Regions from separate parts of the Sodalis sp. RH24 genome, predicted to be linked through region 1. Evidence: predicted binding sites of a transcription regulator. Region 1 holds the regulator's gene; each other region holds the start of a gene.

Region 1 (3,111 bases):
AATGCGTAAGGTATCTTTTAAATGATGCGGAAGTTTATTCTCCAGACCCGCCCTGAGAACACGCTGGAAAAAAATGTCCAGCCGCTCACACTCCCACCAGCCATCCATGTAACTCTCGCCCAATCCCAAAGATCCATCCTGCAATACGCGCTTAAAAAATCCCGGATTCTTGATTCGGATATCAAATGGTCTTGAACCATTGAGTTCAATACCGGCTTCAGAGAGCAATTCATGGACGATACGGTACCAATCATTATCATGAAAGCTCAGGTCTTCAACGCACGAGGAACTCATAGCTTCTCCATCACCTTTCTTCTGCAGTGCCCCGTCAGGAAAAGCACTCACCATGCCTGCGGGCTTTATAAGAATCCACGGTTATCCGTGGTGTCTGAAGTATCACCATCAACAGAGGAATATAAAGTAAACCTTAGACTGCGACTTAGCCGGGCGCTTTATAAAAGGGTGATGTCATGTTGGAAAACACGACATACTTTTATACAAATTTATTAGACAACTCGTTATAATTGTTAACGATATTGAGTATAAGCCTGCATTTTAATTTAGACAATAGCTAACGCGCTAATGTATTTCCCATTATAACTTAATGATTTCTCGCTGAAACAATAACTCTTTGCACAGAGATCATTATATGAAAAATCTTGTGTCCGAGGCGGACGGCGCTTTACATAGCAACAGACCCTGGAGGCGCCAGCCCGTTGCCCGGGCCTGGCGCGTGGCCTTAAGCGGGGAAGGGACCGTCTGCGACCGAACGGCGTTCAATCAGCGACGGATGGACTTCGATGGTTTTGGCGTTCTCGCGTTTGCTGGTAATCCTATCGAGCAGCATGGTAAGCGCCGCCTCGCCCAAATCCTCTTTAGGCTGATGGATGGTGGTCAGCGCCGGGCTGAAAAAGCACGAATTGCGCACGTTGTCGTAGCCGATGATAGAAATATCCTCGGGTACGCTCAGGCCCATTTCATTAATGGCGCACAGTGCGCCCATGGCCATAATGTCGCCGCCGCAGAAGACCGCGGTGGGACGCGGCGTTTGCGCCAGGATTTGTTTCATCGCCAGGTAGCCGGATTCAGGCTCGAAATTGCCTTGCACAATCCAGCGGTCGTTTAACGGGATGCCGGCCTCCGCCATGGCATGCAGATAGCCGCGGTGGCGGCCGCCGCCGGTGTTGCGCGCCAGCTGTCCGGGAATGGCGCCGATGGCGCGATGGCCGCGTTTAAGCAAATATTGCGTCGCCATATAACCGCCGGCAAAGGCGTTATCGATAATGGTGTCGGTAAAATCACGGCGGGCCTCACCCCAATCCATGACCACCATGGGGATATGCTGATATTCCTCAAGCATATCCAGCAGCGTTTCGGGATACTCGGCGCACATCACCAGCAGGCCGTCGACGCGCTTTTGCGCCAGCATCGCCAGATAGGCGCGCTGTTTTTCGAGATCATTGTGCGAATTGCACAATATCAGGGTATAACCGCGAGCAAAGCAATGGTGCTCAATCGCCTCGATAATTTCGGCGAAATAGGGCGCCTCGCTGGTGCTGGCGAGCAGGCCGATGGACTTGGTGCGATTGACCTTCAGGCTGCGCGCCACGGCGCTGGGTGAATAATGCAGTTGTTTAATGGCGTCCAGCACGGCAATTTGAGTGTCTTGCGCAACAAAACGGGTTTTATTGATCACATGCGAAACGGTGGTTGTCGATACATTAGCGCGTTTTGCCACATCTTTAATGGTTGCCATGCCTTTGATACTCCCGTACGCCCTGGCTGGAATAATGTCTGTCGAAGGCGCAAGCACTTTCCGACGCTGTGGAATTAACCGTTAATTTTCGTTCATCCCGCGCCAAAGTGAAAGTGTTAAATGTGGCGGCTACAGGTTGGGAGCAAGCTTTTTCATCGCTGTTATGGCAAACTGACGATAACTGCTCTGCGGGCCGGTGGATAAGGCCGGCGCCCTGGTTTACGTTAAGGAGATAGAATGGACAGCGATTTAAAAATGTCGTTACTGACCACGGTGTTCTCGCTGCTGGTGATTATTGTCTTCAGCTTTACCGCCGTCATGAACTGACACCCTCTCGGTTCAGATATAAAAAAGAGGAGCCTTGGCTCCTCTTTTTTTTCCGGCGCGCCTTCAGCGGATATTTTTCGGCGTGACCACCCGGCGGGCGCCCACGTAATGATCCTGCCAATAATCCTCACTCAGATAGCTGATACGGATATCGCTGCCGGTGCGGGGCGACTGGATAAAGCGACCATTGCCAAGATAGACGCCGACGTGATCCGCCGCGCCGCGATTGGAAATATGGAAAAAGACCAGGTCGCCGCTTTCCAACTCGTCTTTCTTAACCGGCGCTGCGTCGCGCAGGTGGTACATTTCGTTGGCGGTGCGCGGCATATGGATGCGTACCACATCCTTGTAGGCATAATAAATCAGGCCGCTGCAGTCAAAGCCGGTATTAGGCGACATGCCGCCCCAACGGTAAGGCTTGCCCATTTGGGAGAGGAGTTTATTCATGGCGGTAAGCTTGGCGGTCTGGTAGCGTTTCTTATGGCTCTCGCTCATCTTTATCGGCTGATCGTTGGCCACCAGTTCTACCGCCGCCTGATCTTTTATCATCCGGTGCCGGCCGTAACCTTTTTTATAGCCTTTTTTCGGCGGAGTGAAGGAGGCTATTTTTTTCGTCGCCGTGGTTTTTGATGCCTTGGCAAGAGGGGAGGTTTTGCTTTTCTTCGCGCCGGTTTTCACCACCGCGGGTTCCAAAGGCCGTTTCACGCCGGCTTTTTCATGCGCCGGTTCCGGCGATTTTTTAATGCTGGCTTTTTCACTGACGGCGGGCGCGCTGGCGACAGGTTTGCTTTTCTTGGCTATTTTTACCGGTTTGCGTTTGCGCCGGTCACCGGTTTTTGCCGCCGCTGCCTGGAATTTGCGCTGATCGGCATTGACGCCGGCGCTCGGCGCGGCATGTGCCAGGTTCAAAAACAACTGGGTAAAAAGCAACACAAAAAGCGTAAAGCATAAACGCATGATAAACGCTATCCTTATGTGGCCCAAAATAGGGGGTTATCAACACCTCACAGGAATTTAAGCTATTTACC
Region 2 (3,111 bases), 1.8 Mb from region 1:
GGGGCGTTCTTTTTCGATGATTTTACGCACCACTTCCCAATGGATAGGCTCGATATAAGTGGCATCCGCCATATCGGGATCGGTCATGATGGTGGCCGGGTTGGAGTTCACCAGCACCACGCGGTAGCCTTCCTCACGCAGGGCCTTGCACGCCTGCGCGCCGGAGTAATCGAACTCGCACGCCTGGCCGATGACAATCGGGCCGGCGCCCAGAATCAGGATACTGGATATATCTGTACGTTTTGGCATGGTCTTGCTCCTGATTATTTTGCCTGGGAACGGTAAGTCTTGATCAACTCGATAAAATGGTCGAACAGCGGCGCGGCGTCATGCGGGCCGGGGCTGGCTTCCGGATGCCCCTGGAAACAGAACGCCGGCTTATCCGTGCGGTGCAATCCCTGTAACGAACCGTCGAACAGCGAGGTATGCGTTACGCGCAGATTCGCCGGCAGCGTGGTTTCATCCACCGCAAAACCGTGGTTCTGGGCGGTAATCATGACCCGGTTGGCGTCAATATCCTTTACCGGGTGGTTGCCGCCGTGGTGGCCGAACTTCATTTTGACGGTCTTGGCGCCGCTGGCCAGGGCCAGCAGTTGGTGGCCGAGACAGATGCCGAAGATCGGCGTCTCGGTCTCGAGAAAGGTTTTGATGGCGGCGATGGCGTAATCGCAGGGTTCGGGATCGCCCGGGCCGTTGGCGAGGAAGATGCCGTCGGGATCCATCGCCAGGACGACGTCGGCCGGCGTCTGCGCCGGCACCACCGTCAGGCGGCAGCCGCGATCCACCAGCATACGCATGATATTGCGTTTGATGCCGAAATCGTACGCCACCACATGGTAGGGCAGCGCGTCCGGCGCGGCCGGCGCAGGCAGGCCGGCATGCAATGCCCAACTGCCCTGGGTCCAGCTGTATTGCTCGGCGGTGCTGACTTCCCTGGCCAGATCCATGCCCTTCAGTCCCGGGAATTCGCGCGCTTTTTGCAAGGCCAGCGCCGCGTCAGGCGCGTCGCCGGCGATAATGCAGCCGTTCTGGGCGCCTTTTTCGCGCAATAGGCGGGTAAGTTTGCGGGTATCGATATCGGCGATACCGACGATATTATTTTGCTTGAGGTAGTCCGACAGGGAACCGGTACTGCGAAAATTACTGGCGATAAGCGGCAAATCGCGTATGACCAACCCTTGGGCCTGGATGCGGGACGATTCTTCATCTGCTTCGTTGGTGCCGACATTGCCGATATGGGGATAAGTGAGAGTAACGATTTGGCGGGAATAGGAAGGATCGGTGAGGATTTCTTGATAGCCGGTCATCGATGTATTGAAGACCACTTCCCCCACTGCCGTTCCCGCTGCCCCAATGGCCCGACCGTGGAATTGGGTTCCGTCTTCCAGAACCAACAGCGCTGACTTTATCAAAACACCCTCCAAGGAATATTCAGTCATTGTATTTGCATATTAATTCAGATTTAACGATCTTAATCAATGCAAAAAACACCTTCAAGGTAGATTTTCGGCAAATTGGGCGCATTTTAATGATGAGCTGGTCATTTGTCCACCCCGGGCTGATGTTTTTTACTAAATAATGGCAATTAAGCCGGTTACACACCTTGAAACCGCTAAAAAGCACTCATTTAGGGCATGAGTAACCGGTTGCGTGGCCAGAAATTTGTTAAAAGGAACCGGCGCAGGCGCGAAAGCGCAATAATCAGCCCAGAATGGCAATCACCAAGAAAAATAACCGCTGAAAGCCAAACTTAAAGCCATTTGGCCTTCCATTTCCATTGAAAACGATTTTTTAAGAGATAATTCCAATAAAATAAAATTATCTCTATTTAATCATAGTGATAAAATGGCAGACTTCAGGTGGCAGTAAAAAATAGAGTTATAAACTTGCCAGATCCAGCACATCAGCCATGGTATAAAGGCCCGCTTTCTGCGCTTTCAGCCATATTGCCGCCCTGACCGCGCCATTGGCAAAGGTCATGCGGCTGGAAGCCTTATGGGTAATCTCAATACGTTCGCCGTTATCGGCAAACATCGCGGTATGTTCGCCGACAATGTCCCCGGCGCGTATGGCGGCGAAGCCGATGGAATGGGGCACACGCTCGCCGGTATGGCCCTCGCGACTGTATACGGCGCAGTCCTTGAGGTTGCGGCCCAGCGCCCCGGCGATGGTTTCCCCCATGGCAAGCGCGGTGCCAGAAGGCGCGTCCACCTTGTGACGGTGGTGCGCCTCGATGATCTCGATGTCGCAATAGTCGCCCATAACCCTGGCGGCCTTATCCAGTAATTTCAGCATAACGTTGACCCCCACGCTGAAATTAGCGGCAAAGACAATGCCGATCTGCCCGGCGGCTTGCCCGATTCGCGCCTTCTGCCCCTCGTCAAAACCGGTAGTGCCGATAATCATGCCTTTGCCATGCAGCCGACAAAATTCCATATGCGTCAGGGTGCCTTCCGGCCGGGTAAAATCGATAAAGATATCAAAGTCATCTTTAATGGCTTCCAGGCTGTCGCCGACCCTTATCCCCAACGCGCCCTGCCCGGCCAACTCCCCTGCGTCCGCGCCAATCAGGCTTGAGCCGGCGCGCTCGAGCGCCGCCCCCAGGCGCGCCTGTTCCGATTGCAGTACCGCCTGGATCAGTTGGCGGCCCATACGGCCGCCCGCACCGGCGATGGCGATGCGAACTGGTGTTACGCTCATAGACACTCTCTGTTGGTTGGCATGATAAAATCAGTTTAGGGTAACCGCCGTCCCGGATTGCCGCCAGCGGATTTCCCCTGGAATTAGCATTATATGTCAGAAGCCGGCTTTCATCAGTCACGGCAATGGACCGGGCCGGGTGCGGCCGCAGCGCGGGAGAAATGAATGTTTATTCATCTCCCGGCCGGTGCCGGGCGCGGATGATCCGGCGCGAAGCGGCTATACTGGATATCTACAGCCGAACACTCGCCACGGAGAGACAGGATGAGTCCTTTTTTTACCTCAACAATCCAGGCCATTGGGGATTATCGCGCCGCCCTGGGCGAAACGCCGGTCTGGTGCAGCCGTAGCCAATCGCTGCTGTGGGTAGATATTTTGCAACAGCGCCTGTTGCGCTATTGGCCCTCCCGG
Region 3 (3,111 bases), 1.2 Mb from region 1:
AGGCTTGCTGGCCGCGCGCATAGCCGTAAGTGGTTTGCTGATAGTAGCGCGGCTGGCTGAGCATCGGCAAGCGCAGCTTGACGTCCACCCAGCTGTCGGGATTGCCCTGCTGCTTTGCCGTCAGGGCGCGCGCGTCCAGCATATGCGCATAACCCATATTATAGGCGGTCAGCGCAAACCAGATTTTTTCATCCTCGGGAATGGTATCGGGCACTTTTTGCATCATGCGTTCCAGATACAGCGCCCCGCCCCGGATGCTTTGTTCAATGTCCAGCCGATCGGTAATGCCCAGGCTATCGGCGGTGGCGCGGGTCAACATCATCAGGCCGCGCACGCCGGTGGGGGAGACGGCCTGGGGATTCCAATGGGATTCCTGATAGGAGATGGCCGCCAGCAGTTTCCAGTCGATTTCCTTGGCATATTGCTGGAACAGCCCTTGCAGCGTCGGCAGCGTGGCGTCTATGGAGGTCAAAAAGGTCTTGGTGTCCACGTAATCAAAACTGCCCACGTGGCCGAGATATTTTTCCTCCAGCCGCGCCATGGTGCCGTCCGCTTCCTGGCCGCTGAAAAAATCCAGCAGGGCGGCGGAAAGGTTGTCGCTATTGCGCCGCGGCAGATACCAGGTGACCGGCTCCTCGTCGCTGACGTCAAAGGCCACGGCCAGCTGCGGATGCACCCGTTGCAGCAGGCCGACGGTCGCCGAATCCACCAGCGTATAGTCGAGCTTGCCTTCGGCCACCTGCTCCAGCAGCGCCTTGCTGCTGAGATCGGAGGATACCTCCCATTGCAATTGCGGATATTTTGTTTCCTTCAGGCCGCGCAGCAGCGAGATATGCGCCGACCCGGAGGAGACGGCCAGCCGGCCCTGCAGGGCGCCGAGGTTTTTCGGCCGCGGCTGGCCCAGGCGGTACACCAGTTGCTGGGAAACGTAATAGTAGGCGGGGCCGGTGGTAAAACGCTGCAGGCGGTCGTTATTGTAGAGCAATCCGGCGGCGAGCAGATCGGCATCGTCGTTGTCCAGATCGTCGAACAGTTCATTGAGGGTATGGCGCTGGCGGATGACCAGCCTGACCCCCAGATAATCGGCGAAACGCTTCGCCAGTTCGTAATCGAAACCGGTTTGCTGGTTGTTGGCGGTATAAAAGCTCAGCGGAGCGTCGATGGTGCTGACGCGCAGCGTTCCCCTGGCTTTTATCTGGCTGAGTTTATCGTCCTGCATGCTGTGCCAGGGGACGTTTAACCACAACGCCCAGGTCAGCAAGACGGCGATAACGCCGGTCACGACATAATTTAATTTAAAACGCTTCAAATAGTTATCTCTCGCCGGGGCGATTTTATCGCGGTCTGTGATCGCGGTGTTATTATCTTTTTTTCCCTGGGGTCGGAGCATTTTGCTTAACAAAACGCCAAGGTGCAAATTTATTGCATTCCCGCCGCGGGGACGTTTTAACAAGAAGAATCGCAACAATAACCGCGCAAACGGTTTCGTCCGCCGCCGGGATTCTCTATAATGGCGCGCGTTTCCCCCCTGAAGCTGCGCTAAAGATGCGCCCCATGGCAAGCCGTACCCGAGCACCTTTGGTCGCCGGTTCAAAGACGAGAGATCTTTTATTATGGAAATACTGCGTGGTTCGCCCGCTCTGTCGGCATTTCGTATCAACAAGCTATTGTCCCGCTGCCAGGATGCCCGGCTTCCGGTCAGCGATGTCTATGCTGAATATGTCCACTTTGCCGACCTGAGCGCGCCGCTTTCCGCCGACGAGCTTGCCCGGCTGCAACGGCTGCTGAAGTATGGCCCCTCTCTCGCCGAACATGCGCCCCAGGGCCGGCTGCTGCTGGTTACGCCGCGTCCCGGCACATTATCCCCCTGGTCGTCGAAGGCCACCGATATCGCCCATAACTGCGGGCTGGCGCAGGTCAAGCGCCTGGAACGCGGGCTGGCGTTTTATTTCCAGGGCGCGTCGATGACCGGTGACCAGTGGCGGCAACTGGGGACGTTGCTGCATGACCGGATGATGGAAACCGTCTTCGGCGAACTGGAGCAGGCGCAGGCGCTGTTTGCCCATCACGAGCCCGCGCCGGTGCGCACCGTGGCTATGCTCGCGGACGGCCGCGACGCCCTGGAGCAGGCCAACCAGACGCTGGGGCTGGCGCTGGCGCCGGATGAAATCGACTACCTGCTTGAGGCGTTTACCCGCCTGGGCCGCGATCCTACCGACGTTGAGCTGTATATGTTCGCCCAGGCCAACTCCGAGCATTGTCGCCATAAAATCTTCAACGCCGACTGGATTATCGACGGCCAGGAACAGCCGAAGTCGCTGTTTAAAATGATCAAGAACACCTTTGAACAGACGCCGGAGTTTGTCCTGTCCGCCTATAAGGACAACGCCGCGGTCATGGAGGGACCGGCGGTGGGACGTTTCTTCGCCGCACCCGGCAGCGCCCGTTACGATTATCACCAGGAAGCGGCGCATATCCTGATGAAGGTGGAAACCCATAATCATCCCACGGCTATTTCACCCTGGCCCGGCGCCGCCACCGGCTCCGGCGGCGAGATACGCGATGAGGGCGCCACCGGCCGCGGGTCCAAGCCCAAGGCCGGCCTGGTGGGCTTTTCCGTCTCCAACCTGCGCATTCCCGGTTTCGGCCAGCCGTGGGAAGAGGATTTCGGCAAGCCGGATCGCATTGTCAGCGCGCTGGATATCATGACCGACGGTCCGCTGGGCGGCGCGGCGTTTAACAATGAGTTCGGCCGTCCCGCGCTGACCGGGTATTTCCGCACTTATGAGGAGCGGGTCGACAGCCATAACGGCGTTGAGCTGCGCGGCTACCATAAGCCCATTATGCTGGCGGGCGGCCTCGGCAATATTCGCGACGGCCATGTGCAGAAAGGAGAGATCACCCCCGGCGCCAAGCTTATCGTGCTGGGCGGCCCGGCGATGAATATCGGTCTCGGCGGCGGCGCGGCGTCCTCGATGGCGTCCGGCCAGTCGGACGCCGATCTCGACTTCGCCTCGGTGCAGCGCGACAACCCGGAAATGGAGCGCCGCTGCCAGGAGGTGATCGACCGCTGCTGGCAGATGGGCGACGACAATCCTATTTTGTTTATCC

What was found. The regulator PurR, encoded in region 1, represses purine synthesis genes. The targets are predictions, from matches to a motif close to CANGCAAACGTTTGCNTG.
Region 2: carA (glutamine-hydrolyzing carbamoyl-phosphate synthase small subunit) is a predicted target of PurR. The motif match lies at 1,636-1,653, and genes of this name have one in related genera.
Region 3: purL (phosphoribosylformylglycinamidine synthase) is a predicted target of PurR. The motif match lies at 1,473-1,490, and genes of this name have one in related genera.

Annotation. Positions count from the first base shown of each region.
Region 1 is NZ_CP178729.1:743,270-746,380, forward strand. Features, by position in the region: gene cfa (cyclopropane fatty acyl phospholipid synthase) at 1-294, opposite strand, end outside; gene purR (HTH-type transcriptional repressor PurR) at 740-1,756, opposite strand; gene ACL2XG_RS03340 (YnhF family membrane protein) at 1,994-2,083, shown strand; gene ACL2XG_RS03345 (NlpC/P60 family protein) at 2,147-3,040, opposite strand.
Region 2 is NZ_CP178729.1:2,541,326-2,544,436, forward strand. Features, by position in the region: gene carB (carbamoyl-phosphate synthase large subunit) at 1-249, opposite strand, end outside; gene carA (glutamine-hydrolyzing carbamoyl-phosphate synthase small subunit) at 264-1,412, opposite strand; gene dapB (4-hydroxy-tetrahydrodipicolinate reductase) at 1,879-2,700, opposite strand; gene ACL2XG_RS11650 (SMP-30/gluconolactonase/LRE family protein) at 2,965-3,111, shown strand, end outside.
Region 3 is NZ_CP178729.1:4,994,143-4,997,253, forward strand. Features, by position in the region: gene mltF (membrane-bound lytic murein transglycosylase MltF) at 1-1,390, opposite strand, end outside; gene purL (phosphoribosylformylglycinamidine synthase) at 1,614-3,111, shown strand, end outside.